Regions from separate parts of the Micromonospora sp. NPDC049374 genome, predicted to be linked through region 2. Evidence: riboswitches for the same ligand, from Rfam matches in the RefSeq annotation. Region 2 holds a riboswitch; the other holds the start of a gene.
What was found. A riboswitch is a leader RNA that binds a small molecule or an ion and turns the genes downstream of it on or off. The one in region 2 is predicted to bind S-adenosylmethionine.
Positions count from the first base shown of each region.

Region 1 (7,465 bases), on a different contig from region 2:
GCGAACGCCAGGTCCTCCGGCACGGCCGGGTTGAGATGGTGGCAGACCATCAGCATGTCGAGGTGCTCGGCGAGCGTGTTGCGGGTGTACGGGCGGGTCGGGTTGGTCGACGACGGCAGCACGTTCGGCTCACCGGCGACGGTGATGATGTCCGGCGCGTGCCCGCCGCCGGCCCCCTCGGTGTGGTACGAGTGGATCGCCCGACCGCCGATGGCGCGCAGCGTGTCGGCCACGAACCCGGCCTCGTTCAGGGTGTCGGTGTGGATGGAGACCTGCACACCGGAGGCGTCGGCGACACGCAGGCAGGCGTCGATCGCCGCCGGGGTGGTGCCCCAGTCCTCGTGCAGCTTGAACCCGCCGGCCCCGGCCCGCAACTGCTCCCACAGCGCCTCCTCCGAGACGGTGTTGCCCTTGCCGAGCAGCAGCACGTTCACCGGGAACGTGTCGAGGGCCTCGTGCATCCGGGCCAGGTGCCAGCCGTTCGGGGTGACGGTGGTGGCCCGGGTGCCCTCGGCGGGGCCGGTGCCGCCGCCGACCAGGGTGGTGACCCCACTGGCGAGGGCCTCGGCGACCAGTTGCGGGCAGATGAAGTGCACGTGGGTGTCGACCGCCCCGGCGGTGAGGATCCGGCCGTTACCGGCGATCACCTCGGTGGCCGGGCCGATGACCAGGTCCGGATGGACACCGTCCATGGTGTCCGGGTTGCCGGCCCGACCCAGCGCGACGATCCGCCCGTCCCGCAGCCCGACGTCGGCCTTCACCACCCCCCAGTGGTCGAGGATGACCGCGCCGGTGATGACGGTGTCCAGGGCACCCTCGGCGCGGGTCACCCGCGACTGGCCCATCGACTCACGGATCACCTTGCCGCCGCCGAAGACTGCCTCGTCACCGCCGGCACAGTGGTCCTGCTCGATCTCGATCAGCAGGTTCGTGTCGGCCAGCCGGATCCGGTCGCCGGTGCTCGGTCCGTACAGGGCGACGTAGCGGTCCCGTTCGACGCTGCTCATGCCCACGCTCCCCGTCGTTGCCAGCCGCCCGGCCGCGCCACCGCGCCGGATCTGCCGATTCGCCCGCTCACTCCGGCCGCCCCTCGTCAAGCGCTCCGGCGCACTCGCCGCGCAGGCCCGGCACGATCCGTGCGCCACCCAGCGGCACCAGGTCCACCCGGCGGCTCACCCCCGGCTCGAACCGCACCGAGGTGCCAGCCGGCACGGCGAGCCGCTGCCCCCAGGCGACGTCCCGGTCGAAGTCCAGCGCCGGGTTGGCCTCGGCGAAGTGGTAGTGCGACCCGACCTGCACCGGCCGGTCACCGGTGTTGACCACCGTCAGCACCGTCACCGGCCGACCGACGTTGATCTCGACGGGCCCGGCCGCCGGCAGGATCTCCCCGGGGATCACGGGATCGGGTGGTGCACCGTCACCAACTTGGTGCCGTCCGGGAACGTCGCCTCCACCTGCACCTCCCCCAGCAACTCGGGGATGCCGTCCTGCACGTCGTCGCGGCTGAGCACGCTGCGTCCGGCGGCCATCAGGTCGACCACGGACTCACCGTCGCGCGCCCCTTCGAGCAGGAAGGCGGTGATCACCGCGACGGCTTCCGGATAGTTGAGGCGCAGGCCGCGCTCGCGGCGACGCCGGGCGACGTCGGCCGCCACATGGACGAGCAGGCGATCCTGCTCGTGAGGAGTGAGATACACGGGTGCTCCCGGTGGATGTCCGCGCTCCCGACGCCGCCGGCCCGGCGCCTCGACGCGCCGCCACGGCTCGGGATTCGCCCGCCGGCTCGACCACCACACCTGGAAGGCCCGGAACTCCACCGTCCCGGCCCGCATGGCGGCGCACCGGCGGTGGCTTCTCGGATGCGGACCGCACCGCCCACCGCTGAGCAGACCGTAAGGGATCACGCCGTCCACGGGCAACACCCCCGACGGGTGCACGCACCGACCCCGCCCGCGTTGATCATGAGGTTAGCGGCAGTTGAAGAGATCAAACATGCCGCTAACCTCATGATCAACCTGGCTTGGGGTGAGGGTGGTCATAAGGGGTGGACGGTGGGCGGGGGCTGGCTGCTAGTTTCGGCGGCAGGTCATGAGTGCCAGCGTCAAGCCCCGGCTCGCTGGCCGGCAACCCTCCTCCGCGCAGGGGTGCCCCGGGTGAGGACCAGGCATCGGAGCGTTCTCCGGTGCAAGCGTGGCCTGGGTTCCCAGGTCATCACGACCTTGAGGAGAACCATGTCGTACCGCGATCGTTCTGTGGCCCGCCCGGGCCTGACCCGGCGTCGCCACGTCGACATGATGCGGGTCTGTAGCGCCGCGTGTAGCTGACCGCGTCGCCGCCGGTCACCAACCCCTGATCGGTTCTTTCCGCTCTGCCATCGATCCCATCCCAGCGGTCCGTCCTGCGGCGGACCGTCGGTGCGGCACGCGTGTGCCCACCGCCACTCAATCAGGAGACACCTGTGCGAATCCTTCCTGCCCTGACCCGGGCCGCCGCCGTCGGCGTCGCCGCCATCGTCGCCGCCGCCACCCTGACCGCCTGCGGCTCGAACTCCGCCGGCGGTACGGCCGACAATCCCTACAACCTGCTCCAGCCGGGCGTGCTGCGGGCCGGCACGCTCACCGACGCCCCGCCGAACGTCTACCTGAAGGACGGCACGTTCACCGGCTTCGACAACGACCTGCTGGTCGCCGCCGCCGACAAGCTCGGCCTGAAGGTGGAGTTCGTCGGCACCGACTTCTCGGGGCTGCTCGCCCAGGTCAACAACCGCAAGTTCGACGTCGGCAGCTCCTCGATCACCATCACCGAGGCGCGGAAGAAGACCGTGGACTTCGGCAACGGGTACGACTTCGGCTACTTCGGGCTCGACGTGCCCGCCGGGTCGCCGCTGACCAGCTTCGACGAGCTGCCCGGCAAGCGGGTGGTGGTCGTGCAGGGCACCGTCCAGGACGACTACGCCACGAACAAGGGCCTCGACCCGGTCCGCGTGCCCGACTACAACGGCGCGATCAACCAGCTCAAGGCCGGTACCGCGGACGCGTGGATCGCCCCCGCCGAGATCGGCGAGAAGACCGCCGCGGACAGCGGCGGCAAGATCACGGTGGCGGCGAAGGAACTCAGCCCGGCCCCGACCGCGTACGCCTTCGCCAGGGGCAACGACGCGCTGCGCGAGGCGCTGAACCGGGCCCTCGACGAGGTGATCGCCGACGGCACCTGGACGCGCCTACAGGAGCAGTACTACCCGGGCCGGCCGATCCCGGCCGACTTCACCCCGGGCAGCGGTGACGTGTCGGCCCCGGCCGCCTCCTGACGGTAGGACCACGAGCGAGCAGGGCGGAGGTTGACCTGTGGATCCGTTGCGCACCCTGTGGGAGACGTTCTTCGACGGGGAGTCGATGCGTGCGGCGCTACCCGAGATGCTCACCGTCGGGTTGCCGAACACGCTGATCCTGGCGGTCACCGCCGCCCTGTTCGGCTCGACGCTGGGCATCGTGCTGGCGGTGGCGGGCATCTCGCGTACCCGCTGGCTGCGGTGGCCGGCCCGGGTGTACACCGACGTGTTCCGGGGCGTGCCGGCGGCGGCGACGATCCTGCTGATCGGGGTCGGCCTTGCCCCGCTGGGCATGCAGGTGTGGGGCCCCAACCCGTACCCGCTGGGGATCCTCGCGCTGTCGCTGATCGCCTCGGCGTACCTCGGGGAGATCTTCCGCTCCGGCATCCAGTCGGTGGAGGCCACCCAGTTGGAGGCGGCCCGCGCGCTGGGGTTCTCCTGGCGTGAGGCGATGCGGAGGGTGATCATCCCGCAGGGCATCCGGCGGATCCTGCCGGCCTGGGTGAACCAGCTCATCGCCCTGATCAAGGACTCCAGCCTGGTCTACTTCCTCGGCCTGCTGGCCAGTCAGCGCGAGCTGTTCCGGATCGGTCAGGACTACGCCGCCAACACCGGCAACCAGTCGGCGCTGCTGCTGGCCGGGCTGTTCTACCTGGCGCTGACGGTGCCACTGACCCACGTCGTCAACTGGATCGACAAGCGGCTGCGACACGGCCGGCCTGCGGCCGGACCGACCGACGACCCCGACGACCTGGACCTGGCGCTGCCCGGCGCCGCCGGAGGCAACCAACGATGAACACCTCGGTCAGCCTGAGCCTGCGCGACGTGCACCTGGCCTTCGGACGTCACCGGGTGCTGCGTGGAGTGGACCTGGACGTGGTGCGCGGCGGCACCGCCTGCGTGATCGGCCCGTCCGGGTCGGGAAAGTCCACCCTGCTGCGGACCGTCAACCGGCTCCTCGAACCGGACCGGGGGGACGTGCTGCTGGACGGGCGCAGCGTGCTGCGCGACGACCCGGACGCCCTGCGGCAGCGCATCGGCATGGTGTTCCAGCAGTTCAACCTCTTCCCGCACATGAGCGTGGAGCGCAACATCACCCTGCCGTTGCGCCGCATCCGCAAGCTCGGCGAGGACGAGGCGGTGGCCCGGGCCCGGGCCGAACTCGACCGGGTCGGCCTGGCCGCGAAGGCCGACGCCCGACCCGCGCACCTGTCCGGCGGGCAGCAGCAGCGGGTCGCCATCGCCCGAGCGCTGGCCATGCAGCCACAGGTGATGCTCTTCGACGAGGCCACCTCGGCACTGGACCCGGAGCTGGTCAAGGGGGTGCTGGCGCTGATGGCGGACCTCGCGTCGCAGGGTATGACAATGGTGGTGGTCACCCACGAGATGGGTTTCGCCCGCCAGGTCGCCGACACCGTCGCCTTCATGGACGCCGGGGTGGTGCTGGAGGCCGGCGACCCGCAGGCCCTCTTCGACTCACCACAGCACCCCCGGCTGCGCCGCTTCCTGTCCCAGGTGCTGTGAAGCTCGAACGCGCACCTGCCGCATCAGCACCCGCATTCCCCGACCGGTGAAGACCCGGTCATGGCCCCAGATCACCAACGGGCTGCGGCAGCCAGCCAGCACGGTACGCCCGCCGCAAGGTCCATGGTGGTGCCACCTCCAGTGCCCGAGCACGGGTCACCACACCACCACCAGCCTTGACGAGCGATCGGAGCACGGCATCCACGGCGAGCGAGCCTGCCCCAGGCCACGCCGACCGCGCAGCCCCCTGTGGACACCGCACGAAGCTGTGCACAACGCGTTGTCCCAGTGCCGCGTGTGCTATGGATCCTGATCGTTTGCAGTCGAGTGACCGTGGCAGCGGCGTGTCGAGTCACTCGACGACAAACGATCAGGACGGCTCAGGGGGCTCAGGTGGGGGTGTCGCGGCGGCGGAAGGTGGTGAGGCCGATCGTCAGGAGGGCTGCGGCTACGGCGGTGAGGAGCACCAGGGGCAGGACGGTGACGTCGACGGCGGGCACGGACGGCACATGGGTGTACGGCGAGAGGTTCAGCGCCGCCTGCGGTAGGTCCAGCGCGGCACCCAACTGGCCGAGCAGCAGGAACACGATGAGCACCGCCCAGCTCAACGCGACCGACAAGCGGGGCAGCGCGCCGAACAGGGCGGTCACCACCCCGGCGACGACAAGCAGGGCGGGCAACCACAGCAGCGCCGCGCCGGTCAGCTCGACGGTCCAGCCGACCGGGTCACCGACCGCCAGCCCGTAACCGAGGCCGGTGGTGGCGCCGGCCAGCAGCATCAGCGCCAGCGCACCGAGCACCGCGCCGGCCACCTGGGTGCCCAACCACCGGTAGCGGCTGACGGCGGTGGCGAGCAGGGCTTCCAGGATGCCGTCGGACTCGTCGCCCCGTACCCGCAGCAGGGCCTGTACGACGTACGCGCCGAGGGTCAGGGCGAACAGTGCGAGCATCGCCGCCAGGAAGGCGTCGACCAGTTCGGAGCCGCCACCGAGTTGGGCGATCGCCTCGGCGGCGGCCGGGTTGTCGGCGATCATGTCGTCGACCTCGTTGCCGGCCAGTCCCATGGCGAGGCCGAGCACCGCCACCGCGACCGCCCAGCCGGTCAACGCGCCCCGGTGCAGACGCCAGGTCAGTCCGGCCGGGCTGAGCAGGCCGGCGGCGGCGGTGGCCGGCCCGCGGCGGGCGGCGAGCAGGCCGGCGCCGAGGTCGCGCCGTTCGGCAAGCGCGTACGCCCCGGCGACCCCGACGACCAGCAGGGCGACCGGCAGCGCGAGGACCCACCACCGTTCGTCGCCAAAGGCACGGATCTGGGTGCCCCAGCCCAGCGGCGACAACCAGGTCGGCCAGGCGCTGTCCAGGCGTACCCCGTCGGCGGCGCGTTGACCGAGCACGTCACCGGTGGCCCGCAGCAGGAACGCCACTCCGACCGTGGCGGCGGCGAGCGCGTTGCCGCCCCGGGAGGTCACCGATAGCTGGGCGGTGACGGCGGCCACGCCGGTGAAGGCGAGGCCGACACCGGCGATCGCGGCGGCGGCGGCCACCGAGCCGGCGGCCGGCAGCCCGGCACCGATGAAGGCGAGCGCGAGCAGCGCACCGGCCAACACGTTGGCGCCGACCACGACGACCAGGGCCGCGGTGAGCAGCGCGTACCGGCCGACGGCGGCGGCACCGAGCAGTTCGGCGCGGCCGGTCTCCTCGTTCTGCCGGGTGTGCCGGACCACGGCGAACGTGCTGAGCAGCGCGGCGAGCACGGCCAGGGTGAGGTACGTCTCGGTGACCACCACGGCACCGAGGTCGGTGCTGGCGACCGGGCCGTTGAACGCGCGGGCGACGACACTGGTGTTGGCCACCTCGGCGTACCCGATGCGGTTCTGCTCGTCGGGGTAGAGGCTGGCCACGCTCTCGGCGAGGGCGTAGCCGATCAACGGGCTGCCGAGCGTCCAGATGGCCAGGCGGACCCGGTCGCGACGCAGGGCCAGCCGGGTGAGCCGGCCGGTGCCGGTGAAGGCGCTCATCGGGTGCCTCCGGTCGTCGCCTGCCGGTCACCGTTGACGGCCTCGCCGTAGTGCCGCAGGAACAGTTCCTCCAGAGTGGGCGGTGTGCTGGTAAGCGCTCGGACCTCGAAGCGGACCAGGTGGGCCAGGAGCGCGTCGAGGTGTTCGGGCTCGACCTCCAGCCGGACGCGACCGTCGACGGGGCGGACCTCGTGCACGCCGGGCAGCTCCGGCAGACCGGTCACCGGCCGTCCGGTCTCGACGGTGACGGTGGTACGCGCCAGGTGCCGCAGCTCGGACAGGGTGCCGGACTCGACGATCCGGCCCTCGCGGATGATGCTGACCCGGTCGCAGAGCGCCTCGACCTCGGCCAGCACGTGGCTGGAGAGCAGGACGCTGGCGCCGGCCTGGGTGAGCTGGCGGACCTCCTCCTGGAACACCGCCTCCATCAGCGGGTCCAGCCCGGAGGTGGGCTCGTCCAGCACGTACAGCTCGACGTCGCTGGCGAAGGCGGCGACGATGGCGACCTTCTGCCGGTTGCCCTTCGAGTAGGTGCGGCACTTCTTCGTCGGGTCCAGATCGAAGCGTTGCAGCAGCTCGTCGCGGCGACGGCGGTCCA
Region 1 covers NZ_JBFAQH010000008.1:98,361-105,825, reverse strand. The annotation lists gene AB0J93_RS15590 (urease subunit alpha) at 1-1,007, opposite strand, end outside; gene AB0J93_RS15585 (urease subunit beta) at 1,075-1,398, opposite strand; gene AB0J93_RS15580 (urease subunit gamma) at 1,395-1,697, opposite strand; SAM riboswitch class IV at 2,085-2,197, shown strand; gene AB0J93_RS15575 (ABC transporter substrate-binding protein) at 2,459-3,307, shown strand; gene AB0J93_RS15570 (amino acid ABC transporter permease) at 3,345-4,124, shown strand; gene AB0J93_RS15565 (amino acid ABC transporter ATP-binding protein) at 4,121-4,852, shown strand; gene AB0J93_RS15560 (anibiotic ABC transporter) at 5,242-6,867, opposite strand; gene AB0J93_RS15555 (ABC transporter ATP-binding protein) at 6,864-7,465, opposite strand, start outside.
Region 1: linked by a shared signal. The riboswitch ahead of AB0J93_RS15575 (ABC transporter substrate-binding protein) and the one ahead of thrC (threonine synthase) in region 2 are both predicted to bind S-adenosylmethionine.

Region 2 (7,465 bases):
TCGGCCTACCGGAACTGCTTGTGCTCGACGAACCGACCGACGGGCTGGACCCACCGCAGATCGCCGAGATGCGCCGGGTGCTCCAGCGGTACGCCACCGACGGTCGGGCGGTGCTGGTCTCGAGCCACCTGCTCGCCGAGGTGGAGCAGACCTGTACCCACGCCGTGGTGGTGAACAAGGGCCGGATCGTGGCCTCCGGACCGGTCGAGGAGATCGTCGGCGACTCGCCGAGCGTGCTGTTCGAGGTGGGTGACCCGACCGCGGCCCGCACCGTGCTCGACGGCCTCGGTGGCGTACGGGTCCTGGACGACGCCGATGGGCAGTTGGTGGTCGACACGAACGGCACCGCCCGCAGCGAGGTGGTCGCCGAGCTGGTCCGGGCCGGGATCGCAGTGGACCGGGTGGTGCCCCGGCGCCGCCTGGAGGACGCCTTCCTCGCCCTGGTGGGCGAGAACTCTCGGGGAAGCGGGGACCGGTGATGGCGGGATCGACTGTCGAGCCGACGCGGGACACGACGACGCTTGCCGCCTCGGGTGCGGCGGCCGGCTACCGGCCCGCCCGGACGCTGCCGTTCGGGGCGGAGTTCCGCCGGCAGGCGTCGCGCCGGCGTACCCAGTTGGCACTCGGCTTCATGGTGCTGCTGCCGCTGATCATCCTGATCGCGTTCCAGTTCGACACCAACGACGACGACAACGGCGGGGGCGAGTTCGGCAGCCTGATCGATCTCGCCACCTCCGGTGGGCTGAACTTCACCCTCTTCACCATCTTCGTGTCGGCCTCGTTCCTGTTGGTCGTCGTGGTCGCGCTGTTCTGTGGTGACACGGTGGCGAGCGAGGCGAGTTGGGGAAGTCTGCGCTACCTGCTGGCGATCCCGGTGCCCCGGGCCCGACTGCTCACGGTGAAGTTGCTTGTCGCGCTCGCGTACTCGGCGCTGGCGCTGATCCTGCTCGCCGGCACCGCGCTGGCCATCGGCACCCTGCGCTACGGCTGGTCGCCGCTGCGCAGCACGGTCGCCGCCCAGTTGGAGCCGGGTGAGGGGCTGCTGCGGCTGCTCGCGGTGCTCGGTTACCTGGCGATCGTCCTGCTGGTGGTCGCGGGCCTGGCGTTTCTGCTCTCGGTGACCACCGACGCGGCGCTGGGCGCGGTAGGTGGTGCGGTGCTGCTGTGGATTCTCTCCAGCATCCTGGATCAGATCACCGCGCTCGGCGCGATCCGGTCGTTCCTGCCGACCCACTACAGCACCGCGTGGCTGGGACTGCTCTCCACGCCCGTGCAGACCGACGACATCGTCCGGGGCACGGTCTCGGCGATCTGCTACGCGACCGTGTTCTGGGGCCTGGCCTTCTGGCGCTTCACCCGCAAGGACATCACCAGCTGAGCGCAGGTCACGAGCGCGTTTCGCGCCGTCCGCGGTGGGCTGTCCCGGCACGGGATCTTGCCGTGCCGGGACAGCTCAGAGCAGCGGCACCGGTGTGGTGGGCGGCGGGTTCGGCGTCGAGGGCGTCGGCTCCGGCGTGCTCGGCTCCCGCTTCTGCCAGGCGCTGACCCCGAGCCGGTCGGTGTTGCCCAGGTCGATCCGCCCCGCTATGACGACCCGTTGCGCAGGCCGGCCGCGCAGCGGGGCGACGTCGAGGTGCTCGGCGTTGGTCGCCACCACGGTCGGGTTGTCGACCAGGTTGCGCCAGAGCAGGGCGGTGCCGGCGGCCTCACCGGGGGCCAGCACCAGCGGCCGGGGTGGATCGTCGAAGCCGGACGTGATTCCTTCGGCACCCCGGATCACCCGGACCGGGATGACCTCGCCGTCCGCGTCCCGCAGTTGCGGCTCCGGATACCCGTGCAGCCGGTAGGGGCGGTCGCCGCAGTTGACCAGTTCCAGGCCCATCGCCCGCAGCCCCATGGCGGCGTTGACGTCGCCGGCGCTGATCCGGACGCCGGAGTCGGGGCAGCCGGACGTCGGGCCGTTGGCCCCGCCGAGCTCGCCGTCCCGGGAGGGCGTACCGCCGAGATCGGCGTCACCGGGCGGCGTACCGCCGGGCCCGCTGGAAGCCGGGACCGGGCCGGGCGGCGCACTTGCGACGTCGCCGACCGGGGCGCAACCGGCGAGCAGACCGAACGCTGCGGCGATCGAGACCGGCACGGCGACGAGCCGACGGCCGCCGGCGGTCGAGCTGCGGACCGTTGTGCGTGGCATCGGTGCATCGTCGCACCCGGCCGCGGCGGCCGATGCCCCCGGCCACCCGCGTCAGCAGCCGATAAGGTTTCCGTCATGGTGCTGCCCCCGGAAGTTTCGGCCGCTAGGATGACTGGGAGCGTTCCCACCAAGAGAGATTGCATCGACAACTATCTATAAGGTCCGCATTCTGGTACCACCACCCCACTCGTAGGAGGTACCAATGCGCACTGACCGGTTCGGCGGGCCGGCTCTGTCCCTGTTCCGCATTGTCATCGGGTTGTTGTTCCTCATTCACGGCATGTCGTCCGTCTTCGGCGTCTTCGGCGGCAACCGTGGCGCCGGCGAGGCGGTGCCGCTCGGCCAGTGGCCCGGCTGGTACGCCGCGATGATCCAGTTGGTCTGCGGCGCCCTCGTGCTCCTGGGGCTGTTCACCCGGCCCGCGGCCCTGCTGGCGTCGGGTTCCATGGCCTACGCGTACTTCGTGGTCCACCAGCCCGACGCGTTGCTGCCGCTGCGCAACAACGGCGAGTTGTCGGTGCTCTTCTGCTGGTCGTTCTTCCTGGTCGCGGTCCTCGGCCCGGGCACCTGGGCAGTTGACAACCTGTGGCGGCGCGGGGCGGCGACGGTCGCCCTGGATCAGGCTGAACCGCGATCCGTCCCGGCCTGACGGCGGTCCTCAGCGGTGCCGGGGCACGCGACGGCGCCGCTGAGGATTCGCTCACAGGCTGGGATTGACCGGCGACGGCCGCGGCCGGATTGCCTAGACTCGGCGATACAACTGCATACCTCATCCAGAGGGGCTGAGGGATACGGCCCGACGACGCCCCGGCAACCACCTCGCGCGCTCACCGTTGAGCGTCCGGCGGGGCAGGTGCCAATTCCGTCCCCGCCGCAGGGTGCGATGCGGGGAAAGATGAGAGGACTTCGACATGACGTCGACGCTCGCCCCGTCCGGCATCGACACCGCCGCCAGCCCCGCCCGTGCCCTGGTCTGCCGTGCCTGCTCGGCCCGCTACCCGCTCGCCGCCCAGCACGCCTGTTTCGAGTGTTTCGGCCCGCTGGAGGTCGACTACGATCCGGCCGCGCTCGCCACTGTCACCCGCGAGCAGATCGAGGCCGGTCCGCGCAATCTCTGGCGGTACGCCGCCCTGCTGCCCGCCGGCCAGGACCCGGCCACCCGGGTCACCTTGGATCCGGGGTTCACCCCGCTGGTGGCCGCCGACCAGCTCGCCGCCGAGTTGGGCATCACCGCTCCGCTCTGGGTCAAGGACGACAGCGCCAATCCCACCCACTCCTTCAAGGACCGGGTGGTGTCGGTGGCGCTGACCGCCGCCCGCGCGCTGGGCTTCTCCCGGTTCGCCTGCGCCTCCACCGGCAACCTGGCCAACTCGGTGGCGGCCCACGCCGCCCGGGTGGGCACGCCGTCCGTGGTCTTCATCCCCAGCGACCTGGAGCAGGGCAAGGTCGTCACGACCGCCGTCTACGGCGGCGACCTGGTCGCCATCGACGGGTCGTACGACGACGTGAACCGGCTCTGCGGCGAACTGGTCGAGACCGACGAGTTCGAGGACACCGCCTTCGTCAACGTCAACGTGCGGCCGTACTACGCGGAGGGGTCCAAGACGCTCGGGTACGAGGTGGCCGAGCAACTCGGTTGGCGGATCCCCGCCCAGGTGGTCATCCCGATGGCCTCGGGCGAGCTGCTCACCAAGATTGACAAGGCGTTCAGCGAGCTGGTCGAGATCGGCCTGGTCGAGGCCCCGGCCGGTGGCTGGAAGGTCTTCGGGGCGCAGTCGGCAGGCTGCAACCCGATCGCCACCGCACTGCACGCGGAAACCGACGCCATCACCCCGGTCAAGCCGACCGGGATCGCCAAGTCGCTGAACATCGGCGACCCGGCGGCCGGGCTGTACGCACTGGAGGCGGTGCGCCGCACCGGTGGCTGGATGGACTACGCCGACGACGACGAGATCCGGGCGGGGGTACGCCTGCTGGCGCGTACCACCGGGGTCTTCGCGGAGACGGCCGGTGGGGTCACCGTGGCGGTGCTGCGCAAGCTGGTCGAGTCGGGCCGACTGGACCCGTCCGCCGAGACGGTGGTGTTCAACACCGGCGAAGGGCTGAAGACACTCGACGCGGTCGCCGGTGAGGTCGGCCCCACCCACCGGATCAAGCCTTCGTTGCGGGCCGCCCGCGACGCGGGCCTGCTGAGCTGACGACGACCAACGGATGAGTAAGCGGTATTTCGCAGGGAGTGAGCGAAACACGCCGCCAGGGACTTGACGACCGCAAACCGACGGCGCAAGATGCTCCGTGCGGGAGGGCGCTTCGCCGTAGACTTTCAGTCTTTACGACCCAGCGCCGGAGGCGTTGTGCGATCGTCCCTCCCGACCAACGTCCGAGCGGGCCAGCGAAAATTCGCTGGCCCGCTCGTCTGTCGCTGGCGCAGGCTGCCGGCATGACCATCACCATCGCCCCTGTCGAGGCCACCGACGAGGTGGCCGTCGAGCAGGCGTATCAGATCGGTGCCGCACAGGTGGCCGCCGATGAGCCGGACTTCCCGCCCCTATGCCGGCGACGATTCACCGCCCTGCTCCGCCATCCGATGCCGGGCTACGAAACCACCATGCTGCTGGCGCGGATCGACGGTGAGCCGGCCGGTTTTCTCCGGCTGGACCTGCCGCAGCTGGACAACACAGAGAACGCCTCCGCTGAGCTGATCGTGCATCCGGCGCAACGCCGCCGAGGCGTGGGCCGCGCGTTGGCCGAACACGGGCTCGGCCTGCTGCGCGGGCGCGGGCGTAAACGGGTGAGTGCGATGAGCCGGGCGGAGCTTGCCGGCGAGCCCGGTCGTCGGTCGCCGGGTAACGCGTTCGCCGTGGCCATGGGCGCGGTCGATGCCCTGACCGACGTGCGGCGGCGCCTCGACACCGCTGACCTCGATCAGGCGGCACTGGACGCGCTGCTGGCCGACGCCCGGGGCCGGGCGGTCGGCTACGAGGTGCTGCACTGGCGCGGGGGCACTCCCGACGACCTGGCCGCCGACGTGGCGTACCTCGACGGACGGCTGCTGGCCGACGCGCCGATGGGCGACCTGGCGTGGGAGCCGGAGCAGGTCGACGCCGAACGCCTACGCGGCACCGAGCTGGCGCTGGAGGCGCGGGGCCGGCGGCGTTACCACGTCGGTGTCCGCCACGAGGCGTCCGGTCGGCTGGTCGCGTGGACGCTGCTGGACGTCGGGGCGTCCGCGGACTGGCACTCGTTCCAGCAGATCACCATCGTCGACCCGGAGCACCGGGGTCATCGGCTGGGCCTGCTTTCCAAGATCGAAAATCTGCGGCACCTGCTCGCCCACGAGCCGGGCGTGCGGGTGATCGACACCTTCAACGCGGCCAGCAACGACCACATGATCGCCATCAACGAGCAGCTCGGTTTCCGGGTGCGGGACCGCTGGAGCAACTGGCAGCTAGACGTGTGACCGGCGAAAACCGGTGGCGGTGGCCGGGCGGTGCCGGCAGGCTCACCGCCATGGACATCGCCGTCACGCCGTACGAGTCCACCGACGAGGCAGCGCTCGACGAGGCGTACCGCGTCGTCGCGGCGGCGCAGGCGGTCGACCTGCCCGACCTGCCGGTGGGGGACCGGGCCGAGTTCGGGCTCCTGGTCGTCCATCCGCCGCACGGCAACGTGATTCACCAGGCGCTGGCCCGGCGGGACGGCGAGGTGGCCGGCCACCTGCGGATGCGGCTGCCGCAACTGGAGAACACCGGCATCGCCACCGTCGAGCTGACCGTCGATCCGGCGCAACGGCGGCGGGGAGTGGGCCGAACCCTGCTGGCGTACGCCCGGAAGGTGGCCGCCGAGCACGGCCGGGAGCGGTTGATCGGTGAGACTCCCGGGCCGCTGCCCGACGGACCGGGGCGGGAAGCGCCCGGGGCGGCCTTTGCGGCGGCGGCCGGAGCGCAGGCCGCGCTGGCCGAGGTGCGACGCCGCCTGGACACCACGCGGCTCGATCAGGCGGCCCTGACCGCGCTGCACGACGCCGCCCGCGCCCGGGCCGCCGGCTACCGGACGGTGGCCTGGCGGGGGCCGGTGGCCGAGGAGTACGTGGTCGACATCGCCCGGCTTGAGAGCCGGCTGCTCACCGACGCGCCGATGGGCGATCTCGCGATCGAGGCGGAGCAGGTTGATGCCGCGCGGCTCCGGGAGATCGAGCGGATCCAGCGGCTGCGCGGCCGACGGCGCTACCACGTCGGCGCGGTGCACGAGGCGACCGGCCGGATGGTGGCCTGGACGATGATCGACAGAGGGCCGTCCACGCCGTGGCACGCCTGGCAGGAGATCACCATCGTCGACCCCGCACACCGGGGGCACCGCCTCGGCCTGCTCGTCAAGGTCGAGAACCTTCGGCACGCACTTGCCCACGAGCCGGCCCTGGCCGCGATCGACACCTGGAACGCGGCGGCCAACGATCACATGATCAGCATCAACGAGCAGCTCGGGTTCCGCCCGGTCGACGCCTGGACCGATTGGCAGCTGACCATCTGAAGTTGTGACAGGCCCCTACTGATCTGAGGGCTTCGTGTTGCATGATGGCGGGCATGACGGAGACCCCGCACCCCCTCTACGACAGGCACGCCGAGACCCTCAACCGTGCGCTGACCGCGATCACGGAGCGGGGGTACTGGTCCGCCTACCCGGAATCACCAAGCCCACGGGTGTACGGCGAGACCGCCGCCGCTGACGGCAAGGCCGCCTTCGAGGCGTACCTCGGCAGGGACTTCCCGCTCGACCAGCCGCATGGTGGCGGCGACCGGGTCGCCACCGAGCACAGCCCGTTCGGCGTCGCGCTGAACGTGCGCTACCCGCACGCCGACGCCGACAAACTGGTCGCCGCCGCGTCGGCGGCGCTGCCCGCCTGGCGGGACGCCGGCCCGCGGACCCGGGTCGGTGTCTGTCTGGAGATCCTCGACCGGCTGCACCGGAACGTCTTCGAGCTGGCCAACGCGGTGCAGTTCACAAGTGGTCAGGCGTTCGTGATGGCGTTCCAGGCCGGTGGTGCGCACGCCCTGGACCGCGCGCTGGAGGCGCTGGCCTACGCGTACGCGGAGATGACCCGGCACCCGGGCACCGCCGGCTGGGAGAAGGCCGCCGGCAAGGGCGACCCGCTGCGGATGTCCAAGACCTTCCACGTGGTCCCCCGGGGAGTGGCCCTGGTCATCGGCTGCAACACCTTCCCGACCTGGAACTCGTACCCGGGTCTGTTCGCCTCGCTGGTCACCGGCAACCCCG
Region 2 covers NZ_JBFAQH010000002.1:241,737-249,201, forward strand. The annotation lists gene AB0J93_RS04490 (alpha/beta fold hydrolase) at 1-479, shown strand, start outside; gene AB0J93_RS04495 (ABC transporter permease subunit) at 479-1,378, shown strand; gene AB0J93_RS04500 (DUF4232 domain-containing protein) at 1,454-2,191, opposite strand; gene AB0J93_RS04505 (DoxX family protein) at 2,394-2,840, shown strand; SAM riboswitch class I at 2,958-3,093, shown strand; gene thrC (threonine synthase) at 3,103-4,389, shown strand; gene AB0J93_RS04515 (GNAT family N-acetyltransferase) at 4,632-5,651, shown strand; gene AB0J93_RS04520 (GNAT family N-acetyltransferase) at 5,702-6,721, shown strand; gene paaN (phenylacetic acid degradation protein PaaN) at 6,775-7,465, shown strand, end outside.